Regions from separate parts of the Cupriavidus sp. 05L310 genome, predicted to be linked through region 1. Evidence: predicted binding sites of a transcription regulator. Region 1 holds the regulator's gene; each other region holds the start of a gene.
The links. The regulator HrcA, encoded in region 1, represses chaperone genes, less so after heat shock. The targets are predictions, from matches to a motif close to TTAGCACTCNNNNNNNNNGAGTGCTAA.

Region 1 (9,585 bases):
GTGGGAACTGAGGCGGCACGCCCGCCCCGGTACGCACCAGGCCCACCACGACATAAACCACGGCCGCGGCGCTGCACACCACGGTAGTGGTCGCCAGCGGGTTGACGCCCGCCGTAATGCGCGCGCCCACGATGATGTAGACCGAGTAGATCGCGGCCGAGGCCAGGCCCAGCGCAATGCCGAGCGCCGAGCCCTGGCCGCCGCCCACGGTCAGCCCCGCCCCGACCGAGCACAACACAAGCGCGATCACGGACGCCATGCTCAGGCGCTCCTTGAGGAAAACGGCGGCGAGGATGGTGACAAAGAGCGGATACAGGTAAAGCAGCAAGGCCACCAGGCTGGCCTGGGCATGGTTGAGCGCGGTAAAGAAGCAGAACGACTGCCCGACATAGCCAATGCCGCCCATGGCGGCCAGCGCGAGTACCTTGCGCCAGCCCGGCATGCCAACCCCGCGCAGGCGCATCGCCAGCGCCAGCGCGCCGGCCGCCAGCACGAAGCGCACCGCAAGCAAGCCGTAGACGTCAGTGCCGGCCTCGTAGGCGAATCGCGCGAAGATCGCCATGGCACCAAAGGCGCTGGCCGACAGGGCGATCAGCAGCACGCCGGCGAATTGCTCGCGGGCGTTGCGGACGGGCTGGTGGCCAGCGGTGGCGGAAGATCGGGAAGCAGACATGGCGGTGCGCGGTCGAGGACACGCCCGGCGACACCGGGCAACGCCGCATTCTAGTAGCTGGCGGTCCGATTCGGGCAGCGCTCTGGCGGCCGAACTGCGCTGCAGCGATGGGAGAGCTCGTTTACAATACCGGCATCATGTTCAATCCCTCCCGCGAAGAAGTCCGCCGTTTTTTCTGCGAAGCATGGCAAAAGCAGCGCGCAGGCAATGTCCTGACGCCGCTCGAAGTCATTGCAGTCGACTGGATCGGCGAGCACCCCGAGTATCACAGCCTGCTCACCGACACGGAAGGCGCGCTGACCCAGGATTACACGCCTGAAGCCGGCCAGACGAACCCCTTCCTGCACCTGGCCATGCACCTGTCCATCTCCGAGCAGGTTTCCATCGACCAGCCTCCTGGCATCCGCCGGGCCTATGAGTCCCTGACCCAGCGCCTGGATTCGCCCCACGAGGCGCAGCACCAGGTGATGGAGTGCCTGGGCGAAATGCTCTGGCAGGCGCAACGCACAGGCATGCCGCCTGACGGCGAGCAATACATCGCATCGATCCAGCGCCGCGCCAGCCGCTGAGGCGCGGGATCGCACGCACGTGGGCTGCGTACAAATGATCACAAAGTTGTGATGCGGAGCATGATAGGCTTTACCGCCTCGCAATATCACGCAGCGCATGCATCACCTCCTCCGGTAAATGCGGCGCACAGATCTCAATGCCACCTAGTACGTCCAAGCCGGAGGCGGGTGCCGGCGCGCCCATCCGGCGCCTCCCCGGCGCGAGGCCCGCTCTCCTGCTGGCTATCTCCATCGCGGCCGGTTGGCCTTTGTCCAGCCACGCCGCCATCGCCTTGCTGCAACCGCCAAAGGTGGTCGATGGCACCAAGCCACTGACCCTGACCTTGCTGCTGAGCGCCAATAGCGCCAACCGCAGTTTCCTCGTGCCCGAAACCCTTGAGGTCATGGCTTCGGCGGACCTGCAGGCACCTGTGCGGCTTGGCATGCGGCGCGTCACCGCCGGCCCGTCGACCATCAAACTGCGCAAGGGAGAGTACCGCACTATCGAATATGGCGCGGAACTGCCACCCAACTTGCGCGGCCTGGTGCGGCTGGATCCGGTTGACATCGATGCCGCCCCGGTTCTCGTCACGCTCAATCGCGCACCGCGCGCGGATGATCCGCCCGTGGCCCAGGTCGCGAATACACCGCCAGCGGGAACCGCACCGGAGGCAAGCGCCAGTGGCGCTAGCCCCGTGGTCCCGGTAGTTCCGGTGGCTTCTGCCAGCCAGGCAGCGCCGGTCCAGCCGGACCTCCGCGACCAGGGACGGCTCACCTTCAATGACCCGATGTATTTCATCCTGGGTGCGCACGACGGCGCCAATGCGAAGTTCCAGTTCAGCTTCAAGTTCCGCATCTACCAGGGCGAGAACCCGGCTTCGCGCGGCCTGCTCGAAAACCTGTACTTCGGCTACACGCAGTTTTCGCTGTGGGATCTGTCAGGCGATTCGCGCCCCTTCCGCGACACTAACTATCGGCCGAGCCTGTTCTATTACCTCTCGGACACTGGCGTGCACAACCGCGCCATCAGCCGGCTCTCGCTGGCAACGGGCGTGGAGCACGAGTCGAATGGCCGTGATGGCGACCAGTCGCGCAGCATCAATACCGTGTTCGTCAAACCCACTTTCTACCTGGGCGACCTGACCAACTGGCACTGGAGCATCTCGCCCAAGCTGTATTACTACGTCGAGAAGAACGACAACCCGGACATCGCCAGCTACCGTGGCTACATGGATCTGAAGCTGGCCTACGGCAAGCCCGACTCATGGGAATTTGCCGCCACCCTGCGCAAGGGCACGCAGAAGTACTACGGCAGCGTCGACGCGGCGGTGACTTACCCGCTGGCACGCCTGATCCCGGGCACGGCGGGATATCTGATGGCCGGCTACTTTGTCGGCTACGGCGAGAGCTTGCTGGACTACAATCGCAAGCTGCCGTGGCAATTCCGGCTAGGGTACGCACTGTCGCGCTGAGCCGCCGTCCGCAACGGCCCGGGTCGCGTTCAGCCCGCCAGCGGCTTGCCGCTGGCCTTCAGGCGGGCGTTGGCTACGGCCGCTGCAAACTGGCCTTGCCCGTGCCATCCGGTGGCCCGGCCCAGCTTCTTGCCTTTGTGAAAGAACATGAACACGGGAATGCCATGCAGGCCGAAGCGCTTGCCCAACTCGGGATGCGCATAGACGTTGGCGTGCAGCCAGTGCAGTTCGAGGGCATGCACCGGCTCGGGATTCGCCAGCATGGCTTTCTTCGCCATCTCGCAGTTAAAGCAGTCCACGCCCCAGAAAAACACACAAACGAGCGCGTCGCCGGCAGCGGCAATGGCCGCATCAATGTCTTCACTCGCTACTTCGCGCATGCCAAATGCATCGAAGGCGCGGTGATCCAGGTGCGCCGCCGCGTCGGCAGCGGCGCCGGGTGCGGCGGTATTGTCTGGCTTGATGGACATAAGCTTCTCCTGCAATGAAAAACGCCCGGGCCAGCGGCACCGGGCGTTGCTTGTGCCGGCCAAATGGGCGGACAGCCGAGGCGTTGCGCTTACTTGGGCGCCGCCACCGTTACCAGTGCCGGACGCAGTACGCGGTCTGCGATCATGTAGCCACGCTGCAGTACCGTGACCACGGTGTTGGGTTCCTGCGGCGCGGGCACCATGGAAATGGCCTGGTGGCGGTGCGGGTCGAATTTCTCGCCGACCGGGTTCAGTTCGACGATCTTGCCCTTCTCGAAGGCGCTAAGGAGCTGGCGCGCTGTCAATTCGACCCCTTCGCGCAGCTTGGCGATATCGCCTGAGCCATCGGCCAGCGCGGCCTGCAGGCTGTCCATCACGGGCAGCAGGTAATCGGCGAAGCTTTCGATGGCGAATTTATGCGCCTTGGTGACATCGTCCTGGGCGCGGCGGCGGATGTTCTCGCCCTCGGCAGTTGCCCGCAGGAACATGTCGTAGTGCTCCTTGGCCTTGGCTTCAAGCGCGGCCAACTGGGCCGCCACGTCGCCAGCGGCGTTCTCGGCCTGGCCGGCCGGGGCGGTGTTCAGCTCCTCGCTGGCGGGCGTGAGCGGCGGCGTGGTGGGTGGCGTCTGCTTCTGTTCTTCCATGTCGATCCGTATCAATACAAGGACGCGGCCTGCCTGGTCGCAGGCCGCCGGGTGGTCAATCGGCAAATGTAGCCTGCAGTTGGTGGCAAGCGTCTGTTTTTCAAGGGCGCACCGGGACGGTGCGGTGAAACACAAGGTTACAAAGAGAGGCGTGTGGAAATAGGGGCCATATTGCTTTGCAGCAGCGCACCCCCTAAGATGAAAACGTATAAAAATGACAAAAATAACGGGGTCGAAGATGCATCACACGTCGGGCCACTCTCGAAAGGTTAGCCATGCATAAGCTACCTGTTCTGACGGTCTTCCTACTCGCCGCATTATCGGTGATGACAGCCTTTATCTGCCTTTCCGGCGCGTTCACGCCGCGAGACACCGAGTACGGCAGCGGCAAGGCGGTTTTCAAGCACTACATCATCCCCTACGTTCGCTGACCCAGCCAGGTGAGTCCGGGCGACCGCCCACGCGGCTGCCCTCCTCACCCCATGACGCCATCGATCTGGCGCCGGTCGCGCTTGGTCGGCCGGCCCTGCAAGCGCGACGCCGGTTCATCGTTGAGCCGCCTGTTCTCCGCGTCTTGGCGCCGGCGCGCCTCGCTGGCCTCAGTTTCCGCATAGAGTGTCTGGGCGACGGTTGCCGGACCGCGGGCTCCCGCAACGCCCTTTACCACCACTTCCCAGCGTTGCTGGTGCGCCTCCAGTACGACCGTGTCGCCCGGCTTGACCTCGCGCGAATTCTTGCAGGCCTGGCCATTGACCTGGACCTTGCCCCGCTCCACCGCCTCGGCTGCCAGCGAGCGCGTCTTGAAGAATCGCGCGCACCACAGCCATTTGTCGATGCGCAGGCGGGCATCGGCCTCAAAAGATACGTTCATACCTTCACCTCCAAGCCGTAACTCCCGCGCCGCTCATGCCGCCGCACCGCGGGTCTGGGCTTGCGTGCGCCGGGCTTCCAGTTCATGCGGATGGGGCATCCGCAGCGGCCAGCCTTGCAGGTGCTGCAATCCGATCTCCGCGAGCCCGGCGATCCAGCTTTCCGCATCGTTGAGGCAAGGAATGTAGTGGAATACCTTGCCGCCAGCCACCTGGAACTCGGACCGCCCTTCCATGGCGATCTCTTCCAGCGTTTCGAGGCAGTCCGCCGGGAAGCCGGGACAAAACACGTCGACCCGGCCGGTACCGACCTTGCCTAGCTCTTGCAGGGTAGGCGCGGTATAGGGCTGCAGCCACTCCGCCTTGCCGAAGCGCGACTGGAACGTGACCTGGTACTGCCCCGGCTGCAAACCCAGCGCCTCGCCCAGCAGGCGCCCGGTCTTCAGGCATTCGCAGTGGTAGGGATCGCCCAGTTCCAGCGTCCTGCGCGGCACCCCGTGAAACGACAGGATCAGCTTGTCGCCACGCGCGAAATCCGGTGTGCCTTGTTGCGCCCAGTATGCCCCGACCTGCTGGTGCAAAGCCGCAATGTACGCCGGATGGTCGTGAAAATGCTTGACCAGCCGCAGCTCCGGCTGGTTTCGCCACGCCTTGAGCACACGAAATGCCTCGTCGAAGGCGGTCGCGGTGGTAGTGCCTGAATATTGCGGGTACAGGGGCAGCAGCAGGATGCGCTCGGTCCCCTGGCGCCGCAGCGCCTCCAGCACCGAGCCGATCGAGGGGTTGCCATAACGCATGGCGCACGCCACGGTAACTTCGTGGCCATGCTGGTTGAGCAACAACTGCAAGGCGTGGGCCTGGCGCTCGGTGTGCACCAGCAGCGGCGACCCCGTCATATGGGCTTCGCGCAGCCAGATAGATTCGTACTTCATCGCCGACGCACGCGAGCGCAGCGGCAGGATGAGGCCATACAGGATCGGCAGCCATGCGGCGCGGGGAATCTCCACGACGCGCGGATCCGACAGGAACTGCTTGAGGTAGCTGCCGACCGCTTTAGGCGTCGGCGCATCGGGTGTGCCGAGGTTGATCAGCAGGATCGCCGTACGCGGCGCCTGGCCATGCTGATAGGCCGGCTCGGGAGTAAACGTCATGTAATTTCCGGTGTGGCGGAGCGGCGCGGGCACAGGGCGCGCGGCCGCCAGGTCTCGCCGAGCTTACAGGATGAACGGAACAGGCAGTCTGTGAGACCGGGCCAGGACGACACTAGTTCTGGCTGAGCGCGCTGGACAACAGGCGCGCGGTGATGTCGACGATCGGGATCACCCGCTCGTAGGCCATGCGGGTCGGCCCGATCACCCCGAGCGTGCCGACGATCTGGCCGTCGACTTCGTAGGGCGCGGTAATGACCGCCATGTCTTCCAGCGGCACCAGCTTGCTCTCGCCGCCGATGAAGATCTGCACGCCCTGGGCGTGGCTGGAGACATCGAGCAGCTTGAGCAGGCCGGTCTTGTGCTCGAACACGTCGAACAGCTTGCGCAGTTTTTCCATGCTGGAGGAAAGATCCTCCACTTCGAGCAACTTGCGCTCGCCCGAGATAAAGACGTGATCGTCCTCTTCCTCGGCCATGGCGTTGCTGCCCGCCTCCACCGCGGCCTGCATCAGTTGCGACATATCCATGCGCAGCGCCTGCAGTTCGCCGCGCAGGTGGTCACGCACATTGTCGAAGCTCATGCCGGCAAAGTGCGAGTTGATGAAATTGGCCGCCTCGACCAGTTGCGACGGGGAATACGGCAGTTCGGTCTGGATGATGCGGTTCTGCACATCGCCCTCCGGCGTGACGATGATCAGCAGGATGCGCTTGTCCGAGAGCCGCATGAATTCCACCTGGCGGAACGCCTGGGCGCGGCGCGGGGTCATCACCACGCCGGCGAACTGAGACAGGTTGGACAAGGTATGAGCCGCCGAGGTGATCATCCGCTGCGGCCCAAGCTGCTGGCCGCGCAACTGGCCCTGGATCTTGCCGGTCAGTTCAGCCAGGTTGAGCGCGCCATCCAGCGGCTGGGCGGTCAGCATGGTGTCGACGAACAAGCGATAACCCCGCGGCGTCGGAATGCGCCCCGCCGAGGTATGCGGGCTGGCAATAAACCCCATTTCCTCCAGATCCGACATCACATTGCGGATGGTGGCAGGGGACAGATCGAGCCCGGAGTACTTCGACAAGGTCCGTGAGCCCACGGGTTGTCCCTCGGCGATATAGCGCTCGATCAGGGTTTTGAGAAGCGTTTTTGCACGTTCATCCATGATGTTCCCGATTTTACGCAAGTTTACCCCGTTCGGGCGGCTCATCCGTGTTCCGGCCCGGCCGCAGGTGCCCATCTGCTGACAATGGTCGCGGCGGTATGGTCTAATCCCGGCATGTCTTCGCTCCCCACGCCCGGCGCCGCGCGCGCGCCCTTTCGCACCGTCGCCCTGATCGGCAGGTACGCCACCGCCGGCATCGAGGGCCCGCTGGAGGATCTGGCCGCCTGCATCCTCAGGAACGGCCAGGATGTGGTGTTCGAGCGCGAAACCGCGATGGCTACCGGGCTGACCGACTATCCGGCGCTGGCGCCGGACGAGATCGGCAAGCATGCGGATGTGGCGGTGGTGCTCGGCGGCGACGGTACCTTGCTGGGCCTGGCGCGCCAGCTGGCCGGCTACCCGGTGCCGCTGATCGGCGTGAACCACGGGCGCCTCGGCTTCATGACCGACATCCCGTTGCAAGACGTGCATTCGGTGCTGCCCGACATGCTTGCGGGCCGCTACGAGTCGGAGACCCGCATGCTGCTGGAGTCGCAGGTGGTACGCGACGACGGCGTGATCTTTTCCGCGCTGGCCTTCAATGACGTCGTGGTCAACCGTTCCGGCATCTCCGGCATGGTCGAACTGGCCGTCTCCGTGGACGGCCACTTCATGTACAACCAGCGTTCGGACGGCCTGATCGTCTCGACGCCGACCGGCTCGACCGCCTATGCGCTGTCGGCGGGCGGCCCGATCCTGCACCCCACCCTGTCGGGGCTGGTGCTGGTGCCGATTGCCCCGCATGCGCTGTCCAACCGCCCGATCGTCCTGCCGCATGACGCCGAAGTCTCGATCGAGGTGGCCACGGCGCGCGACGCGAGCGTCAACTTCGACATGCAGTCACTGACCTCGCTGCTGCCGGGCGACCGCATTGTGGTTCGCCGGTCGGCCAAGACCGTCAACCTGCTGCATCCGATCGGCTACAACTATTACGCCACGCTGCGCAAGAAGCTGCACTGGCACGAGTACCCGAGCGAAGACAACCGGCTCTGAGCCGCGCCGATCCTGACCGATCCGGCCCAGATCCGCCGCCCCCAAACCGAATCCGCCCCTGACCCCGACCCGTCGCCCACGATGCTGCGCAGCCTGTCCATCCGCGATTTCGTCATCGTCGATACGCTCGACCTCGACTTCTCCCCGGGCTTCACCGTCTTCACCGGCGAGACCGGTGCCGGCAAGTCGATCCTGATCGATGCGCTGGCCCTGGTGCTGGGTGAGCGCGCCGACGCCGGCGTGGTCCGCGAAGGCGCCGCCCGGACCAGCATCAGCGCCACCTTCGCCACCCCCGCCGGGCTCGATGACTGGTTGGCCGAACACGACCTCACCGGCGACGATGGCACCGTGCTGCTGCGCCGGACCGTCGACGCCGGCGGGCGCAGCAAGGCCTTTATCAATGGCGCCGCCGCCACGCTGGGCCAGTTGCGCGACATCGGCGACCGCCTGGTCGATATCCACGGCCAGCATGCCCACCAGTTGCTGCTGCGCCCGGACGCCCAGCGCCTGCTGCTGGACGCCCATGCCGGCCTTACCGCCCAGGCGGGCGCCGTAGCCGAGGCCTGGCGCTCGTGGCGTGCCTGCGTGCGCCAGCGCGAAACCATCGAGCACCGCTCGCGCGAGATGCAGCTTGAGCGCGAACGGCTCGAATGGCAGGTCGGCGAACTCGAGAAGCTGGCGCCGCAACCTGGCGAGTGGGAAGACATCCAGGCCGAATACAACCGGCTGTCGCACGCCGCGGGGCTGATCGAGGGCAGCCGCGCCGCGCTGGAAGCGCTGTCCGAGGCCGATGGCTCGGTACTGTCGGCACTCAACAGCGTGGTACAGCGCCTGCGCCAGCTGGCGGGCGTCGATCCCGGCCTGGGCGACGTGCTGGCGGCGCTGGACCCGGCCCTGGTGCAGGTCGAGGAGGCCGCTCACTCGCTCAACCGCTATGTCGACCGGCTCGATCTCGACCCCGAACGCCTTCAACTGGTGGAAGCGCGCATGCAGGCTCTGCACACCACCGCGCGCAAGTACCGGCTGCCGCCTGAGCAACTGCCCGACGAACTGATGGCCCGCCGCCAGCAGCTCGACGACCTCCAGTCCGCCCAGGACCTGAACAAGGCGATGGCGCGCGAGGCCGCGGCCCGAGCCGCTTACCTGACCATCGCCCAGCACCTAGGCGCCGCCCGCAAGGTGGCGGCCGAAAGCCTGTCGGCCGCCGTCACGGACGCCATGCAAGGCCTGTCCATGGCGGGCGGCAGTTTCGCGGTGGCGCTGCACCCGCTCGACGAAGGGCAAAGCCACGGCCTGGAACAAGTCGAATTCCTGGTGGCCGGCCATGCCGGCGTCAGCGCGCGTCCCCTCGCCAAGGTGGCCTCGGGCGGCGAACTTGCCCGTATCAGCCTGGCGATCTCCGTCATTACCAGCGAGGCCGCGCCTACCCCGACCCTGATCTTCGACGAGGTCGATACAGGCATCGGCGGCGCGGTGGCCGAAGTGGTAGGCCGCCGGCTGCAGGAGCTTGGCCGCGCCCGCCAGGTGCTGTGCGTGACCCACCTGCCGCAAGTCGCCGCCCAGGCCGGCGCCCACC
Region 2 (9,585 bases), on a different contig from region 1:
AGTACATCGATGCCTCGGCCTCCAACCGCCGCAAGACCGCGGAAACGATTGCCGCCAAGTCCTATGTCAACACGGATATGGACATCATCCTGGACCGCATGCTTGGCCGCTACAGCAATGGCCTGGGCAAGACCTGGGACGATCCCGACTCGATGAAGTTCTACCAGGACGGCAGCACCAACTATCCCTTCCTCTCCGACGGCATGTGGTTCCTCACGCAGCACAAGCGCTGGGGCTTGCTCAAGGACCACCCCGACTACCTGGCGGTGGCGAAGAAGGTCAACCGCATCGACGTCTACAAGCAAGGTGCCGCGGCCGCGCAGGTGCCAGTACCCAAGAGCGACTTCCGTACCGCGAAGCTGCTGGACGGCGTGGTGTGGGATGCCAGCAAGGATCCGAAGGCCTACGCCGACGGCTTCAAGATCAAGGCCTGAGCCCTGCGCGATTTCGCCTGATATCGCGCCGGCCGCACCGTTCGCCTGCCGAGTGATTTCGATTTGATTGCCGCTTGAACGCCGGCGTGGCGACACGCCGGCCCCTGAAGGAGCCTGACGTGAATGCACTTGCCCAGCCGGCCGCCCATGCCGGCACCCAAGCCGCGCCCGCAGACAGCGGCAGCCCCGCCGATCTCGCCGCGCCTGGCGACCAGCGGGCTCATGAACGCGCTCTGCGCAGTGCGGCACGGCGCGATGCCTTCGCGGCCATCGTGCTGAAGCTGATGCCGCCTGTTGCCGGCTTTGCGCTGTTCCTGCTGGTCTGGCACGGTATCGCCACGATGATCCCCGCCATCCCCACGCCGGCCGCTACCTGGCATGCCGCCGTGCCCTTGTTTGCCGACCCCTTCTACCGCAACGGCCCCAATGACCAGGGCATCGGCTGGAACGTGCTGGCGTCGCTGGCACGGGTCGCGGCAGGCTTCGGGCTGGCGGCGCTGATCGGCATCCCGGCCGGCTTCGCGCTGGGCCGCTTCGCTTTTCTCAACGCCATGATGGCGCCCATCATCAGCCTGCTGCGCCCGGTCTCGCCGCTGGCATGGCTGCCGATCGGGCTGCTGCTGTTCAAGTCTGCCAACCCGGCGGCGATATGGGCCATCTTCATCTGCTCGATCTGGCCGATGGTGATCAACACCGCGGTGGGCGTGACGCGCGTGCCGCAGGATTACCTGAATGTCGCGCGCGTGCTCGACCTGTCGGAGTGGAAGGTGTTCACACGCGTGCTGCTGCCGGCCGTCCTGCCTTACATGCTGACCGGCGTGCGGCTGTCGATCGGCACGGCCTGGCTGGTGATCGTGGCCGCGGAGATGCTGACCGGTGGCACCGGCATCGGCTTCTGGCTGTGGGACGAGTGGAACAACCTGAAGGTGGAGCACATCGTCATCGCGATCTTCATCATCGGCGTGGTCGGGCTGCTGCTCGAATACGCATTGCTGAGCCTGGCGAAGCGTTTCAGCTACGGCAACTAAGACGGCTACCGCGCGCAGCGCCAAGGAGAACCTCATGGAAAAGTTCGTCCGTATCGAAAACGTCGGGCAGACCTTCAAGACCAAGAAGGGGCCGTTCGTCGCCCTGCGCGATGTCAACCTGTCCATCGCCAGCGGCGAGTTCATCACGCTGATCGGCCACTCCGGCTGCGGCAAGTCCACCTTGCTCAACCTGCTGGCCGGACTGGACCGTCCCAGCGCCGGCGCACTGATCTGCGCCGAGCGCGAGATCGCCGGGCCCGGCCCGGATCGGGCGGTGGTGTTCCAGAACCACTCGCTGCTGCCCTGGCTGACCTGCTTCGAAAACGTCTACCTTGGCGTGGAACGCGTGTTCGGCGGCAGCGAAACCAAGGCGCAACTGAAGGCGCGCACCCACGACACGCTGGCCATGGTCGGGCTCACCCATGCCGAATCCAAGTATCCGCAGGAAATCTCGGGCGGCATGAAGCAGCGCGTGGGCATCGCGCGGGCGCTCGCGATGGAGCCCAAGATGCTGCTGATGGACGAGCCCTTCGGCGCGCTGGATGCGCTCACCCGCGCGCACTTGCAGGACGAACTGATCAAGATCGTGGCCAAGACCCGCAGCACGGTGGTGATGGTGACCCATGATGTGGACGAAGCGGTGATGCTGGCCGACCGCATCGTCATGATGACCAACGGCCCGGCCGCCACGATCGGCGAAGTGCTGAAGGTGGACCTGCCACGGCCGCGCGAGCGCATGGCGCTGGCCGACGACAAGAACTATCACGCGTGCCGGACCGCGGTGCTGGACTTCCTGTATCGCAAGCAGCGCAATCCGGCGCTGAAGGAAGCCGCCTGAGCGGACGCCGGCAAGCGGGCGCGGCGGCATGGCAGGCCGGCATTGGCCAATGCGATGGGCACGGCCCGTCCGCTCCGCTATCATGAACCTCAAACCACATCGCCCCAGCCCGCCATGACCACCACGCCTGCCACGCCCTCCGCCCCGACTTTCGCCGCGGCGAAGTACATCAAGGAAATCGGCCGGGGCGTCAACGGCGCCCGCGCGCTGCCGCGCGAGGACGCGCAGGCCTTGTTCGATGCCATGCTGGCCGGCCGCGTGGCCGATATCGAGCTGGGCGCGGTGCTGATGGCCTATCGCATCAAGGGCGAAGCCCCGCACGAGTTGGCCGGCATGCTCGATGCCGCGCACGCGCACTGCCTGCCGCTGGCGGCGCCGCCGGACCGCATTGTTGTGACCATCCCAAGCTACAACGGCGCGCGCAAGCAGCCCAACCTGGTACCGCTGCTGGCCCTGCTGCTGGCGCGCGAGGGCATTCCCGTGCTGGTGCACGGCAGCCGCCAGTTCAACGGGCGCGTGACCAGCCTCTCGCTATTCGAGGCGCTGGGCATCGCGCCGTGCAGTTCCGTGGCGCAGGCCGAAGCCCAGCTTCGCAGCAAGGACAGCCAGCCGGGCCCGCTGGCGGTGCTGCCGATCGACGTGCTGTCGCCGGCGCTGGCCGCCATGCTCGACAGGCGCATGCAGATCGGCTTGCGCAACTCCGCGCACACGGTGGTCAAGATGCTCCAGCCGGTCGGCACCCACTCCCCGGCGGAAGCGCTGCGCCTGTACAGCTACACCCATCCCGAGTACCGGGAAACGCTGACTGACTACTTCTCCCGTGAGCCGGCCAATGTGCTGCTGGCGCGCGGCACCGAAGGCGAAGTGGTGGCCGATGCGCGGCGCGGCAGCCGCATCGACTGGCTACACGACGGACATCAGCGCACACTGGTCGATCCCACCGCGGGCTCCATCACCGAAGTGCCGGAATTGCCACCCGGCAGCGACGTGGACCAGACTGCGGCCTGGATCCGCCTCGTGCTGGACGGCAAGGCACCCGTCCCGGCTCCGATCGCTACGCAGATCGAGGCAATCCGCGACTGCCTGCAACAGGGAACGCGCGTGACCTGGGCCAGCCCGGTCTGAGGCAGGCCCGGGCGCTTTCAGCGCTTGCGCTGCGGCAGCGGGATGCGATCGTCCTCGCCGGGCACGCGCGGGAACTGGTCATCCTCCCAGCGCTGGGAGGCCGCCTCGATCGCTTCCTTGCTGCTGGCGACGAAATTCCAGAAGATAAAGCGGTGCCCGTCCGTCGGATCGCCGCCTAGCAGCATCACGCGCGAAGGCGCCTGCGCGGTCAGCGTCACTGGCACGCCAGGCACCAACACCGCCAAATGGCGTTCCGGCAATATTTCGCCATCCAGCGCAACGCTGCCGTCCACCGGATAGATGCCACGTTCGGCATGCTCCGGCGGAATCTCCAGGCTGGCACCCGCATCCAGTTCGATGGCCACATAGAGCGTGCGGCTGAACACCTTCACGGGAGCCTCCGCGCCAAAGGCATCTCCGGCGATCACCGTCATCCGTACCCCGGGGCGCTCCAGCTTGGGCAGCGTTGCAGCGGGGTGATGATGGAAGGACGGTTCGACGTTTTCGAACTCCTTTGGCAACGCCACCCAGGTCTGTATGCCATGCAAGCGCGGCCCGGCATCGCGGGCGGCCTGCGGCGAGCGTTCCGAGTGCGCGATGCCCTTTCCCGCCGTCATCCAGTTCACGTCGCCCGGCCTGATCACCTGCTTGCTGCCAAGGCTGTCGTGGTGAAGGATCTCGCCTTCGAACAGGTAAGTGACGGTCGCCAGCCCAATATGTGGATGCGGACGCACGTCCGCACCTTCCCCCGGAGGCATCGCCACGGGTCCCATATGGTCGAAGAAAATAAACGGCCCGACGGTCTGCGTTGCCGCCGCGGGTAGCAGCCGGCTGACGGCAAAGTCGCCAAGGTCACGCGTGTGCGGCTTGAGCAAGTGTTCGATAGCAGACATGAATTCTCCCCGGTTCGGTCGATGCTTGCGGATTGCGCAAATGAAAAGAGTGTAGCCGCTGTAGAAACACTGCATCTCATTTGGCGATAGAACCGAAGGGCGCGTGGTCCCTCTAATCCATGTCGGATCGTTCGAGGGCTCGCATGAGATAGTGGCCACGCCACATCACGCAAAGCTCCTCGCAGGAAACGCTATGTAAAAACAGATTTCGATTATCCGGAACTATCAACCCTATAACTACTCCAACTTAGCAGTCCACCGGCTTGAGTGCTAATATGTGTTGCAATGCAGTGCGTAGCCCCCATGGGTTGGCGTACGCGGGCAACCCACCCGCCGGATGCAAAAGGAGCAATCGAGTGAACGCGGTCCTATCTGCTGACCAAACCCAAATGACCAACCGTCTGCCCACGGTGCCCCAAGGTACTGGCACGTTTGCGCTGACGCTTCCCGGAACGCTGGGAAATCTGGACAGCTATATCCAGGCTGTCCACCGTATTCCCCTGCTCACCCCCGAGGAAGAGCAGCGGCTCGCGCGCGAGCTGCGCGAGCATGACTCCGTTGACGCTGCGCGCCGCATGGTGCTGTCGCACCTGCGCCTGGTGGTGTCCATCGCCCGCCAGTACCTCGGCTACGGCCTGCCCCATGCGGACCTGATCCAGGAAGGCAATATCGGCTTGATGAAGGCCGTGAAGCGCTTCGACCCGGACCAGGGCGTGCGCCTGGTGTCGTATGCGATGCATTGGATCAAGGCCGAGATCCACGAATACGTGCTGAAGAACTGGCGCATGGTCAAGGTGGCTACCACCAAGGCCCAGCGCAAGCTGTTCTTCAACTTGCGCAGCCACAAGCAGGGTGCCCATACCTTCACCCCGGAACAGATCGACGCGGTTGCGCGCGAGCTGAACGTCAAGCCGGAAGAAGTGATGGAGATGGAAACCCGCCTGTCTGGTGGTGACCTGGCGCTGGAAGGCCAGATCGACGACGGCGAAGAGGAATTCGCTCCCATCGCCTACCTGGCCGACAACCACAACGAACCCACCCGCGTGATCGAGGCCCAGCGCCACGACCGCATGCAGGTGCAAGGCCTGGAGGAAGCGCTGTCCAAGCTCGACGACCGCAGCCGCCGCATCATCGAAGCGCGCTGGCTGCAGGTCAACGACGACGGGTCCGGCGGTTCCACGCTGCACGAACTGGCTGACGAATTCGGCGTCTCGGCCGAACGTATCCGTCAGATCGAAACCGCGGCGATGAAGAAGATGAAGGGAGCGCTGCAGGCATTTGCCTGAGGCACGCCGGGCGGCGGCGGGCATTTCACCCCCGCCCTTTTCCCGAAAGCAACAGGGCCGGTCTCGCGACCGGCCCTGTTTCATTTTGTCTACCGGTTACACCGGCCACGCCCCTCAGGAAGCAAGCAGTTGCTTGATGTCGTGCGCAATTGGCTCCGGTCCCTGGCCATGGCGAATGAACAGCCGCAGCTTCCCGCTGGGGTCGAACACATAGCTGCCCGCCGAGTGGTCCATGGTGTAGTTGGACGGCGATGTGCCTGGCACCTTGGCGTAGAACACCTTGAAGTCCTTGGCGACCTTCTGCAGCGCGGCGTCGTCGGCCGGGCGCATACCCAGGAAGCGCGGATCGAAGGCCGGCACGTATTGCGCCAGCAGCGCCTGCGTATCGCGTTCGGGATCGACCGTGACAAAGAGCACCTGCACCTTGTCGGCATCCGGCCCCAGTTGCTCCATGACCGCCTTCAACTCCGCCATGGTGGTCGGGCACACGTCGGGACAATGCGTATAGCCGAAAAACATCACCACCGCCTTGCCCTTGAAGTCCGCGATCGAGCGCACCTTGCCGTTGTGATCGGTGAGGACGAAGTCCTTGCCGAATTCACTGCCGCCGGTGATATCGACGTTCTTGAATGACGCGCGCTGCTGGCCGCATGCAGCAAGCAGCAGCGAGCACAACGCCAGCAGGCACAACCGGCGGAAGGTGGCGAAAGTGGGCAGGAAGCCCGGAGGGAAGCGGTTCGGCATGCGGGTTCGGGTGGTTTGGCGAGCCAGGACCGCCCGGCAATCGGCCGGGCGCGGCAAGGTCACATTAACAGATGTGAAGCAGTATCGCCGATTGGGGCCGCCGCGCGCTCAGGCCGCGACAAGATGTCGCAAGCCGCCGTCCGGCCGCTCAGCCTTGCGGCAGGAACTTGAAGTAGTGATCGACCAGCAGCGCGGCGAACAGCAGCGAGAGGTAAAGGATCGAGAAACGGAAAGTCCGCTGCGCCAGTGCGTCGGAATAGTTGCGGTACATCTTCCAGGAGTATGCGAGGAAACCGCCCCCCAGGATCAGCGCCGCCGCCAGGTAAATGTAACCGCACATCCCGTACACGAATGGCAGCAGCGTGGCCGCAATCATGATCAGCGTGTACAGCAGGATGTGCAGCAGCGTGAAGCGCTCGCCGTGCGTCACCGGCAGCATCGGCAAGCCGGACTTGGCGTAGTCGGCGCGGCGATACAGGGCCAGGGCCCAGAAGTGCGGCGGGGTCCACGTGAAGATGATCAGCACCAGGAACCAGGCTTCGGCCGGCAGTTCGCCAGCGACAGCCGCCCAGCCAAGCGCCGGCGGCATGGCGCCGGACAGGCCGCCGATCACGATATTCTGCGGCGTGGCCGGCTTGAGCAGGATCGTGTACACCACGGCATAGCCGACGAAGGTGGCAACCGTCAGCCACATGGTCAGGTCGTTGGTATAAACGTGCAGCAGCCACATCCCCGCGCCGCCCAGCACCGCCGAGAACACCAGGGTCTGGATAGTTGTGATCTCGCCGGTGGCGGAGGGGCGCCATGCGGTGCGGCGCATCAGCGCGTCGACCTTTTGCTCCACCAGGCAGTTGATGGCGAAAGCGGCACCCGCCAGCAGCCAGATACCGGCGGCGCCCCCGATCAGCACCGGCCAGGGCACCATGCCCGGCGTGGCCAGGAACATGCCTATGATGGCGCAGAAGACGGCAAGCTGCGTCACACGGGGCTTGGTAAGGGCGGCGTATTGGCGGACCAGGTGGCGAACCCGTCCGAGGGGATGTGTGTGGGTAGCAGTAACCACTGGCGAGTTCTTGTCTTTCATGTGGCGCGCGCGGCAGCCGGCACGTCCGTAGCAATGTTCGCGGACCGGGCCGCGAGCCCTATATTGTAATTGAGACGAACCAATAGCAGCAGCAAGAGCGCCGCGCCGCCGTTATGCGCCACCGCGGCGCCCAGCGGCCAGTCGAACACGATGTTCGAAAGGCCGGTAGCCAGTTGCAGCGCGAGCACGCCCAGCAGCCAGCCGGCGCTGTGGGCGAGGCCGCCAAAGCGGCGCGCCCGCAGGCCGAACCAGGCCAGGAAAGCCAGCACGACGAAGGCAAAACCACGATGCACCCAGTGGATCGCCACCAGGGCCGAGTGTGGAATGTAGTCGCCGTCGGCTGTCATGCCGAGCTGGCGCCACAGGGTGAAGCCGTGGCGGAAGTCCATGTCCGGCACCAACTGGCCGTTACACAGCGGAAAGTCGGTGCAGGCCAGCACCGCGTAATTGGTGCTCACCCAGCCGCCCAGGAAGATCTGGATGACCAGCAGGGCCAGCGCAATGCGTGCCGGCCAGCGCAGCGCGCCCGCTTGCGGCGCGATCGCCAGCGGCGGGTCGCTGCGCGAACCCAGCCAGATCAATGCCGCGAGCAGGCCCATGCCCAACATCAGGTGCGTGACCACGATGATGGGCTGAAGCTTGAGCGTCACCGTAAAGGCGCCAAACGCGCCCTGCACGCACACCAGCAGCAGCACGCCGGTGGCGAACCAGGGCGACTGCCTGAGTTCGCGCCGCTTGACCCAGGCCAGCACCATCAGCGTGATGATCAGCACGCCGACCGCCATGGCGAAGTAGCGGTGGATCATCTCGATCCACGCCTTGGTGATGGTCACGGGCCCGCTGGGCAAGGCGGTTTCGGCCGCACGGATATGCTCCTGCGCGGCATGCGGATTGGAGTGGCCGTAGCAGCCCGGCCAGTCCGGGCAGCCAAGGCCGGAATCCGTCAGCCGCGTGAAACTGCCGAACATGATCAGGTCCAGCGTCAGGAAGGCGGTGATCCACACCAGCTTGCGGTACTTGTTGCGATCCCCTTTGACCAGCACATAGCTGAGCGGGAACAGCGCGATCAGGACGCCGATGATGGCGAGTTGGAGCAGCATGCGCGCCTCACCCGATGCGAGAGTACTTGAGCAGCTTCTTCAGATCGGAACTCATCTTCTTGGGGTCCGGATCCCTGGGGAAGTGCATCATCAGGTTGCCCAGCGGATCGACCAGGAATAGCGTGTCCTCGATCCGCCCACCCTGCTCGGCCGGCAACCATTTCTGCATGGTTTCGCGATTGGCGCGCAGGAAGCGCACACCGGCATAGGGCTCGTTGTAGGCGGCCGACAGGCGCGGATCGATCGGGCCATCGTCGCTGATCAGCCATACCGGCACGATGCGCTCGCGGTCCTGTCCCTGCCCCGCACGGATCTGGCGGATGGTGAACAGCTTCTTGGCACAAGCCTCGTCACAGGCGGCGCCATCGGCCGTGACCAGCAGCCACTTGCCCTTGAAGCTATCCAGCGGCACGGTCTCGGCCCGCTCGTTGCCGATCTGCATCGCTGGCATCGGGCGCTGCGGCTCGACCAACGTGCCATAGTTGGTGGCACCGCCCGCCGGCTTGAACACGTAATAAGTGAGGTAAGAGGCAATCACAGGCGAAGCGCACACCAGCAGCAGCAACAGCATCTGGATGCGCCCGCGGCGGGTGCGGGCGTCGATACGCGAATCTTGCGGCGCGACGCGGGCGGCCTGGGCGGAAGCGGGATCTGGCTGTTGCATAGTGTTTCGTCTGTCTGTCGTTAGAGGCGGCTGCGGTCATCTGACCGCCCCGTCCCGCTGTGGTTCGCTGGTTGTTGCGCCGGCAATCCTGTCGCGTGCGGGCAAGCGCCGGCTGCCGTCGTAACCATGTCTCTCAAGCCGCCATGCGGGCGGCGCGCCGCCAGCTCAACGCCACCAGCAGCACCATCGTCAGCGCGGCCAGGCCGAACCACTGGAAGGCGTAGCCATAATGGCGATCGGCGCCGGTATCCGCCGGCGCCCAGTCGCGCGCCAGCCCGTCGCCGCTATCGGTGCGCTGCTCCAGCACGAAGGGCTGCAGCGGCACGCCAAGCTCTTTCGCGAATGCAGCAAGATCCACATTCTGTCGGATCTTCTGCCCGGCCTCCGCG
Region 3 (9,585 bases), on a different contig from region 1:
GCAGCATGCCGTGCGCGAAGGGGCACGCTACGCCATCACCGGGCAGAGCAGTTCGCCACAGCGCTACCAGGCCGTGCTGGCGAAAATCCATGACAGTTCGCTGGGCGTCTACGACATGTCAAACGCCACGGTCAGCACCTGGGTCAACGGTACCAGCCAGAGCAATGGCAACAGCATGTTTGGCGGCGCCGGCGACATCGTGGTGATCGAAGTCAACTGCTCGTGGCCGCTGCTCACGCCGATGGTCGCAGCCTTCTTCAAATCCACGGGCGGCAAGTACAACTTCAGCGTGGCTGCCACCATGCGCAACGAGGCCTTCTGATGAAACGCACCCGCCCACTGCCCCGCAGGCGCGCCGCGCGCGGCATCGCCAGCATCGAGTTCGGCATCCTGCTGCCCATCTTCATTTTCCTTACGCTACCGGTGATCGACTTCGCGCGGGCGATCCAGGCCAATCTGATCCTGGTCAACCTTACGCGCGAGGGCGCCAACCTGGCTTCGCGCAGTTCGGCTTATACACCGCAGGTCATCATGAACACGCTGGCCCAGACCACGCCGCCTTTGAAGATGAGCCAGCGCGGCATGATCTACATCACCAAGATCATGGGCAATGCCGAGACCTGCGCCGGCAAAGGCTGCGTGCGCAATATCGTGCTTGAGCAGTATCGCTGGACAGGCGGCTGGTCCCTGGGCGGCACGGTACCAGGGAGCCAGGTGTGGAACTGCGGCACCGGCAGCGGCTCATGGGCGAGCGACGGAAGCTGCAGCGGCCTGCCCACCGGCGGCACCTCCTCGCCCACGGCTAATGCGATGGCCGGCCTGCTTAACGACGGCGAAATCGTCTTCGTGGTCGAGTCCTACTACAACTTCGACATGTTCTTCAAGGGACTGACGATGGGTGTGCTGAAGATGCCGGATATCGGCCCCAATTTGTATTCGGCCACCTCATTCTGACGCAACGGCAAGGAGCAACCATGAGGAAGCAACATGCTGGCAAGCAGCGGGGACAAATCACCCTCATCGCTGCCGCGCTAATGATCGCGCTGCTGGGAACCGTCGGGCTCGCCATTGATGCTGGCATGGCCTACGTGATCAAGGCCAGGCTGAACGCAGCAGTCGACTCCGCCGCCGTCGCCGCAGCGAGGGCGGTCACCAGCGGCAGTACGCAGGCCGACCAGACCGCGAACGCCCGACAGGCCGCCCAGGACTTCTTCAACACCAACTTCCCCACAGGCTACCTGCGTGCGACACCGACGCTGGATACGACCTCGGTACAGTTCGACACCCCAACCCTTGGCGCAGTCACCATTGGGGTTTCCGCGACGGCAACCATGCCGCTGACGCTGATGAAGGTGCTCGGCTTCAGCAATATCGCCGTTGCCGCCACTTCACAGTCGATCCGAAAGGATCTCGACCTGATTTTCGTGATTGACTCGTCGGGGTCGATGGGCCCGGTGTGGAGCACGGTGAAGAGCAACGCCAACACGTTCCTGGATCAGTTCAGCCCGACCGAGGACCGGGTGGGCCTGGTACATTTTTCGGCCGGTGCGGTGTCCGATATTGCAATCAAAACGACGCAGCGCGGCTTCGATCGCACAACCATGGAGAGCACGATCAGCAAGCTGACCAGTGGTGGCACCACCAACTATGCGGAAGGGTTGTACCAGGCGCGCGCGCAGCTCGACTTGATTCCGACGGCCAACCGTTCCAGCCTGCGCGTTGTCGTGTTCTTCTCGGATGGCGAACCCAATACGCTGGCCGCCAGCTACAACATGGGTACCCGCACGGACGTGACTACGACAACCAACGTCGTCACCTGCACCAACGGCAAAAACAAGACGTGCACGACCACCCAGACCGTCAACAACACCAGCAACACGGTGAATGCCAACAAGACCTGCGCGGGGGGCGCCAGCGCCTCATCGAACCCGCCCACGGGACTGTATTACCCCGACAAGCAGTCCGCTTCCATGCCGAGCCCATGTGCGATGAGTTCATCAACCGACACCTCGGGAAGCCTCGGGAACGGCAACAAGGCAGGGACCTATACACAAACAACCACGACTGTCGCCTACGGGCCGACCGCCATGACACCGACCTATGACGTACGCCAGGAGACAAATCCGACGCTGAAGTTCAAGGTGGTCGGCAGCGAGGCAAACACCAACTCCGGTTTGCCGGTGGCGGCTACCTTTAACGCGACGAACCTCGGTAACGCTTCACAGAACGTGGCGATGGAGATGGCGTCCTATTTGCGCGACAACAACGTGTACATCTTCACCCTCGGCCTGGATGGCAATGGCGGCTTCAACGAAGCGCTGCTGAAGAACATGGCGAACACACCGGATGCCACTCTGTACAACAGCAAGCAGCCCGCGGGCATCTATTGCTACGCCGCCAACATCAGCGGTCTCAAGCCGTGTTTTTCGAAACTCGCATCAGAAATCCTGCGAATTTCCAAGTAGGCGTTTCCGCAGCGCATTGGGCCAACTGGCAGTGGAACCCGAGGGGCATCATGTTCGACAGTAAAACCGTCCAGCTTGTGAGGGAGCCGGTGGTGCCGATGCTGCTGCGTTTTCGCGAGGCAGCGTTGGAGATCTGCCTGCGAGGCGGTACCGCGTTCCTGTTGGTGATGTTCGCCTGCGTGGCGATCAAGCACTGGCTCGCCGACCCGACGCGTATTACTCTGCTGCTCATCGTGGTGGCGGAGATCCTGACGGTTGGCCTGTCGCTGATAGTACGGATACCTGCCCGGCGTGACTGGAGTCCTGTCGCCATACTCTGCTCGCTGTGCGGCAGCTATTACTTCCTTGCCGTCCAGCTCGCTCCGGGTACGCGGATCGTGCCCGAAGCGGTCGGTGCCGGGCTACAGATCGCGGGGCTTGCGTGGCAGATCTTCGCCAAGATGTCGCTACGTTTGTCGTTCGGCATATTGCCCGCCAATCGCGGGATTGTGTCGCGCGGCGCTTATCGCTTCGTGCGGCATCCGATCTATCTTGGCTACCTCGTTGCAGACATCGGCTTCCTCCTTGTGAACTTTGGGCTGCAGAACCTGCTTGTCTATGCCGGGCAGTTCGTACTGCAGGGGGTCCGGGTCGCGCGCGAGGAAAAACTCCTGTCCGACGATCCCGCGTATCGTTCGTATCGGGACAAGGTACGCTTTCGCATCTTGCCGGGTCTGTTCTGAGCGCAGGGCCCGTGCCTGGCGTTCGCCTAACAGCCCGGCCTTGACCGGGCCCGCTCTTTTCTGAAGAATCCACGCATAACCGTGCCCGGAGCCAGCGCACGGATTGCATGGAGCCAGCATGAGAATCCGCATCCTCAGCGATCTGCACCTCGAGCACGATGTGCCGGCGGCGGTGCCCGCCTGCCCCGCCGACCTGGTGGTGCTGGCCGGCGATATCGCCAACGGCCGTGCCGGCGTCGACTGGGCCGCGCGCACTTTTTCCGGGCCGGTGGTCTATGTGCCGGGCAATCACGAATACTACGAGAGTGCCTTCGGGCCGGTGGATGCGGCAATGGAAGAAGCCGCCCGCGAGGCGCTGCACGTGCGGGTGCTCAACGATACCGTGGCCCATTTCGATAGCCTCGCGGGCAATCCGGTCCGCGTGATCGGCACCACCTGGTGGACCGACTACGCGTTGTTCGGCACCGCCCGGCGCGAAGAGTCGATGCTGGCCTGCGCCGGCGTGATGGTCGACCATCGCCTGATCGAGGTCGAGGACGCTAACGGCCAGCGGCGCCGCTTCACCACCGCCGACGCACTGGCGCGGCACGAGGCGGCCAGCGCCTGGCTGGCCGTGCAACTCGCCACGCCCTTCGAAGGCAAGACGGTGGTGGTGACCCACCACGCCCCCGATCTCGGCAGCCTCGACCCGCGCTTTTCCCACGACCTGGTCTCCAGCGGCTTTATCTCGCGCCGGCCTGACCTGATCGCGCAGGCCGACCTGTGGGTCCACGGACATACCCATACAGGGTTCGACTACCGCCTCGAAAACGCCCGCGTGGTGTGCAACCCACGCGGCTATGTGCGCCGCAAGACCGGCGAACTGGAGAACCCGGCTTTCGACTGGTGCTACACGGTGGAACTCTGACGCCGCCGGAGCGGTCGCCCGCGCGGCAACCGGCGCACAAGCAAAAACCCCCGCCGGCTCGCGCCAGCGGGGGTTTTTGTTACTACAGGTAATGCGGATAAAGCAGGCTGCCAGGTTGGCAGGCCGGCAGATTTACATCATGCCGTCCATGCCGCCCATGCCACCCATGCCGCCCGGCATTGCCGGAGCCGACTCGTCCTTCGGCAGTTCTGCCACGGCGCAATCCGTGGTCAGCATCAGCGAAGCGACCGAAGCAGCGTTCTGCAGCGCGGTGCGGGTCACCTTGGTCGGGTCCAGCACGCCCATTTCCACCAGGTCACCGTACTCGCCGGTGGCGGCGTTGTAGCCGTAGTTGCCCTTGCCTTCGATGACCTTGGCCACGACGACCGAAGCTTCTTCGCCAGCGTTCAGCACGATCTGGCGCAGCGGCTCTTCCATGGCGCGCAGCACGATCTTGATGCCGGCGTTCTGGTCAGCGTTGTCGCCGGTCAGGTTGGCGATGGCAGCGCGAGCGCGCAGCAGGGCCACACCGCCGCCGGGGACGATACCTTCTTCCACGGCTGCGCGGGTTGCGTGGAGTGCGTCTTCCACACGTGCCTTCTTTTCCTTCATTTCGACTTCGGTGGCTGCGCCAACCTTGATCACTGCAACGCCGCCGGCCAGCTTGGCCACGCGCTCTTGCAGCTTTTCACGGTCGTAGTCCGAGGTCGCTTCTTCGATCTGGGCACGGATCTGCTTCACGCGTGCTTCGATCGAGGCTGCGTCGCCGGCGCCGTCGATGATGATGGTGTTTTCCTTGCCGATTTCGATGCGCTTGGCTTGACCCAGTTCTTGCAGGGTTGCCTTTTCCAGCGTCAGGCCGATTTCCTCGGCGATCACTGCGCCGCCGGTCAGGATGGCGATGTCTTCCAGCATGGCCTTGCGGCGGTCGCCGAAGCCCGGAGCCTTGACAGCGGCGGTCTTCAGGATGCCACGGATGTTGTTCACCACCAGGGTCGCCAGGGCTTCGCCTTCGACGTCTTCAGCGATGATCAGCAGCGGGCGGCCCGACTTGGCCACTTGCTCCAGCACCGGCAGCAGGTCGCGGATGTTCGAGATCTTCTTGTCGAACAGCAGCACGAACGGGTTGTCCAGGGCGACAACTTGCTTTTCCGGGTTGTTGATGAAGTACGGCGACAGGTAGCCGCGGTCGAACTGCATGCCTTCCACGACTTCCAGTTCGTCGGCCAGCGACTTGCCGTCTTCCACGGTGATCACGCCTTCCTTGCCGACCTTGTCCATCGCTTCAGCGATCAGCTTGCCGATCACTTCGTCGCTGTTGGCGGAGATCGAGCCAACCTGGGCGATTTCCTTGCTGGTGGTGGTGGTCTTGGTCAGCTTCTTCAGCTCTTCGACCGCGTTCACCACAGCCTTGTCGATGCCGCGCTTCAGGTCCATCGGGTTCATGCCGGCGGCAACGTACTTCATGCCTTCGCGCACGATCGACTGGGCCAGCACGGTTGCGGTGGTGGTACCGTCACCGGCGTTGTCGCTGGTCTTGGAAGCCACTTCCTTGACCATTTGCGCGCCCATGTTCTGCAGCTTGTCCTTCAGCTCGATTTCCTTGGCCACGGACACGCCGTCCTTGGTCACGGTCGGGCCGCCGAAGCTGCGCTCCAGCACAACGTTACGACCCTTCGGGCCCAGGGTAACCTTGACTGCGTTGGCGAGAATGTTCACGCCTTCGACCATCTTGGCACGGGCGGCGTCGCCGAATACTACGTCTTTAGCTGCCATGTTCTGAATCTCCTAAATCGGTACGAATGGGGTGCGTGGATTACTTGTTCACCACAGCCATGATGTCTTCTTCGCGCATGACCAGCAGTTCCTGGCCATCCACCTTCACGGCTTGGCCGGCATACTTGCCGAACAGCACGCGGTCACCCACCTTGACGTCGAGGACGATCGAAGCGCCCTTGTCGTCCTTCTTGCCGGGGCCCACGGCCAGCACTTCACCTTGATCAGGCTTTTCGGCAGCATTGTCGGGAATCACGATGCCGGAAGCGGTCTTGGTTTCATTGTCCAGACGCTTGACGATCACGCGGTCGTGCAAAGGACGCAGATTCATACGGACTCCTTGGTACAAAAAGTGATTTCAGGTTCACAAAATTGGCCGCCAGCACTAACGGCCAGCAGAATTGGTGCGCCGGGCGAGGCCTGTTAGCACTCATGCCCGACGAGTGCTAATTATAGGGACGGGGGTTTACGTTTTCAAGTCAGCGACTTGATACGTGTTTACCCTTCCTCCGGCAAAATTCTTCATGCCGAAGTTCGTTCAACCTTGAACCCGCGCAGCCAGAGGCGCAGCCAGGCTTTCAAGATTCTCATTTAAATACAGAGGCTTATGAGGAATGGCGGCACAGCCGCGCGCTGGCGCCGCCGGGAGGCAACCATGGAATTTCATGTGGACTGGCTGACTGTGGCTTTAATCTCTAGGGCTTCGCCGTCCTGGCATCCTTGTCAGTGAAATCGTAGAGGTGCGTGTTATCCGGCGTTTCCCCGATCCTTGTCCCTCTCTGGCTAAACGGGATGCGGCGGCGGAAATTCTCGCTGTCCGACCTGGCGCTCTGAGTGGCAAGTCTGGCTGCCTCCGGGTAGGCCATTGGTCGCTTGTCCTTCTCAATCTCAAGCAGCCTCGTCTGCTCGTTCACGCGTACGCTGTACTTGCCCAGGTTGTAGAGGAGATACATGGCGAAGAGGTTGTCGAAGTCCTCGTAGGCGCCTTGCTCCCTGCGGAAATCCATGGACAGGACCGAGGGGAAACGATTGGGCAGGTCCTTGAAGGCCACCTTTTCGTCCTCGTGCGGATCCATATAGGTCGAGCCGCCGTATTTCTTGTACAGCACCACGTCCATGCCGTACCCGCGCTTGCCCCACTCCTTGATGAGCTTCATCGCCATCTCGGTGGGGAGGTTGGCCGTGGCGGCCGCCACCACCCGCCGTCCGGACAGGACCTTGGCACTGGTGACCTCCAGGTCCTTGTAGCCCGCCCCGAACTTGAATGCGGCGCCGACGGTTTTGGCGCAGTTGAGGCGCATGTAGTCGTACTTGATCTCGCCGCGGTGATACTCGGTATTCCTGGCGCGCTGGTGATAGTCGTCATTGATGCGCCTGAAGTAAGCCACCAAGGCCTCCTTGTCGCTGGCCGGTATGCCACGGACGCGCACGCCGATGACCGAGCGCTTGTAGATCTCGCCGAAGTCCAGGCCAAACGAGGCCGTTTCCGCGATCGAGGAGACAGTCTTGAACAAGTACTCTTTCTTCGGGATGCCAACCATCAGATCCGAGGTGTAGAAGCCGCTCTGGTGCTTACGTGTACGGTCGGCATAGAAGTTGGCCGAGTAGACCAGATCGTCGCCAGGCGCATCGTCCCGGATCGCCAAGGCGAGATGGCCAGCCGACCCGCCCTTGGAGGTGCCAAAACTGATCAGCAACTCCAGATCATAGGGATCCTCGCGAAGGAGATCGGTCAGTTTGTCGATGTTGGCAGGCTCAGGCCCGCCCTTGCTGCCGAAGTCGACGGCGACGGCCCCCTCCGGCAACAGAACGGCTATCACTACGAGCCAAATCGCTAACCTCATCCTCATTGCACTCATTGCTCCATTCACGCCCCTGGATACTGTAATGCGAATCGGCGCCCCCCGAAACACCGCAGGCAACGCGGGAATGACGCGCCGCAAGGTAACGGTAGGAGGCGGTACACGGGACAGTTTGATTGGGATCAACAGAATGACAGGACGTACGCGGGTGATGAGTCAGCCATGCCTGTGCAAGTCCGAATGATTGCCTCCGCACGCAAGCCTGTGCCCGGAGGCGTGAGGTTGAGCGGCAACGCCCTGATTCAGCCCCGAGCCGCACCCACAGTCATGCAGATACGCATGAAACATGTGCAAATTAGTTGATTTACGAAAATTTGCGCATAACCAAGAATGGTGACACCAACCCACGACATTCCTTTCGGGAGTTCACCATGTCACAAGCCTCCATGCTGGCCCTCATCGTCGAAGCCGCCGGCTCGCCGTTCTCGACCGTCCGGCTGACCAGGCCGGAGGCCGGCCCCGGCCAAGTGCTGGTGCGCATCCTCGCCAGCGGCGTCAACCCGCTCGACACCAAGATCCGCGCCGGCAATGCGGCGCACGCCCGCCACCCCTTGCCGGCCGTGCTGGGGCTGGATATGGCTGGCGTGGTCGAAGCCGTCGGACCGGGTGTGACGGCCTTTGCCCCCGGCGACGAGGTCTATGGCATGACCGGCGGCGTGGGCGGCCTGCAAGGCTCGCTCGCGCAGTACGCGGCGGTGGATGCCGACCTGCTGGCGCCCAAGCCCGTCAATTTATCGATGCGCGAAGCCGCCGCGTTGCCGCTGGTGTTCATCACCGCGTGGGAAGGCCTGGTCGACCGGGCGCGGGTGCAGGCCGGGCAGAAGGTGCTGGTGCATGGCGGTGCGGGCGGCGTCGGGCACATCGCGGTACAGATCGCACGCGCGCTCGGCGCGCAGGTCTATGCCACCGGATCGGCCCGCCATCGGGAGATCATCGAAAGCTATGGCGCCACCGCGATCGACTTCGCGACGGCATCGGTCGAACAGTATGTCGGTGAACATACGGCAGGCGAAGGCTTCGACGTGGTCTACGACACCGTGGGCGGCGCGGTGCTGGACAGTGCCTTCCGGGCCGCGCGCACCTATGGCGGCCATGTGGTCAGTTGCCTGGGCTGGGGCACGCACTCGCTGGCGCCGCTGTCGTTCCGCGCCGCCACGTATTCGGGCGTGTTCACACTGATGCCTTTGCTGACCGGCAAGGGCCGCGCCCATCATGGCGAAATCCTGCGCGAAGCCACCCGGCTGGCCGAAGCCGGCAAGCTCACCATGCGGCTCGACCCGCGCGAGTTGCATCTCGGCAACGCGATCGAAGCGCACCAGGCCATCGAAAACGGTACGGCCAGCGGCAAGCTGGTGGTGGAAATTGCGAAGGACTGAGCGCGCGCCGCGCTAGCCACCGCCGAGGCGCTCGATGGTGGCATCGAGGAAGGCACGCAGCCGTCCGAGCCGGCGCAGGTCGCGGTGATAGCCGACCCATACATCGCGCCGCGGCGGCGGCTCGCCCATATCGATGGCCTGCAGGCCTCCGACGCGCTCGGCCAGCAGGCAGGGCAATACCGCCAGCCCGGCGCCGGCCGCGCACATCTTTGCCTGCGCCTCGCGGCTGTTGCTGCCGAACGCCACCCTGGCCCCGGGCAGGAGCTTGCGCATCCAGGCCACGTCGGGCAGGTCGGCCAGGCCGGTATCCAGGGTCAGCAGGGCATGGCCCTCGCCATCGCCGGGGCGCGGCGGCGCCACACCGGGCGCCGAGTAGAGCGCGTAGTCCATCTGCATCAGCTTGCGTTGCACGACATCGGGTTCGTCGAACGCGCGGATGCGGAACACCAGGTCGGCCTCGCGGCGTGCCAGGCTGAG

Region 2: the regulator HrcA is predicted to act here: its motif matches at 4,566-4,592, upstream of rpoH (RNA polymerase sigma factor RpoH).
Region 3: the regulator HrcA is predicted to act here: its motif matches at 6,294-6,320, upstream of groES (co-chaperone GroES).

What each region holds. Positions count from the first base shown of each region.
Region 1 is NZ_JBFTOX010000018.1:9,332-18,916, forward strand. Features, by position in the region: gene AC1DS6_RS14965 (DMT family transporter) at 1-673, opposite strand, end outside; gene AC1DS6_RS14970 (DUF1841 family protein) at 811-1,242, shown strand; gene AC1DS6_RS14975 (phospholipase A) at 1,380-2,693, shown strand; gene AC1DS6_RS14980 (thioredoxin family protein) at 2,723-3,163, opposite strand; gene grpE (nucleotide exchange factor GrpE) at 3,253-3,807, opposite strand; gene AC1DS6_RS14990 (hypothetical protein) at 4,083-4,238, shown strand; gene AC1DS6_RS14995 (RNA-binding S4 domain-containing protein) at 4,283-4,678, opposite strand; gene hemH (ferrochelatase) at 4,712-5,827, opposite strand; gene hrcA (heat-inducible transcriptional repressor HrcA) at 5,940-6,977, opposite strand; gene AC1DS6_RS15010 (NAD kinase) at 7,092-8,009, shown strand; gene recN (DNA repair protein RecN) at 8,091-9,585, shown strand, end outside.
Region 2 is NZ_JBFTOX010000016.1:27,924-37,508, reverse strand. Features, by position in the region: gene AC1DS6_RS13815 (CmpA/NrtA family ABC transporter substrate-binding protein) at 1-434, shown strand, start outside; gene ntrB (nitrate ABC transporter permease) at 668-1,462, shown strand; gene AC1DS6_RS13805 (ABC transporter ATP-binding protein) at 1,497-2,300, shown strand; gene ybiB (DNA-binding protein YbiB) at 2,415-3,425, shown strand; gene AC1DS6_RS13795 (pirin family protein) at 3,443-4,318, opposite strand; gene rpoH (RNA polymerase sigma factor RpoH) at 4,708-5,604, shown strand; gene AC1DS6_RS13785 (SCO family protein) at 5,719-6,348, opposite strand; gene AC1DS6_RS13780 (heme o synthase) at 6,497-7,432, opposite strand; gene AC1DS6_RS13775 (COX15/CtaA family protein) at 7,429-8,532, opposite strand; gene AC1DS6_RS13770 (SCO family protein) at 8,540-9,196, opposite strand; gene AC1DS6_RS13765 (SURF1 family protein) at 9,330-9,585, opposite strand, start outside.
Region 3 is NZ_JBFTOX010000017.1:99,877-109,461, forward strand. Features, by position in the region: gene AC1DS6_RS14730 (TadE/TadG family type IV pilus assembly protein) at 1-322, shown strand, start outside; gene AC1DS6_RS14735 (TadE family protein) at 322-954, shown strand; gene AC1DS6_RS14740 (vWA domain-containing protein) at 975-2,465, shown strand; gene AC1DS6_RS14745 (methyltransferase family protein) at 2,516-3,187, shown strand; gene AC1DS6_RS14750 (metallophosphoesterase) at 3,306-4,094, shown strand; gene groL (chaperonin GroEL) at 4,227-5,870, opposite strand; gene groES (co-chaperone GroES) at 5,911-6,201, opposite strand; gene AC1DS6_RS14765 (YebO family protein) at 6,566-7,714, opposite strand; gene AC1DS6_RS14770 (zinc-dependent alcohol dehydrogenase family protein) at 8,104-9,108, shown strand; gene AC1DS6_RS14775 (LysR family transcriptional regulator) at 9,121-9,585, opposite strand, start outside.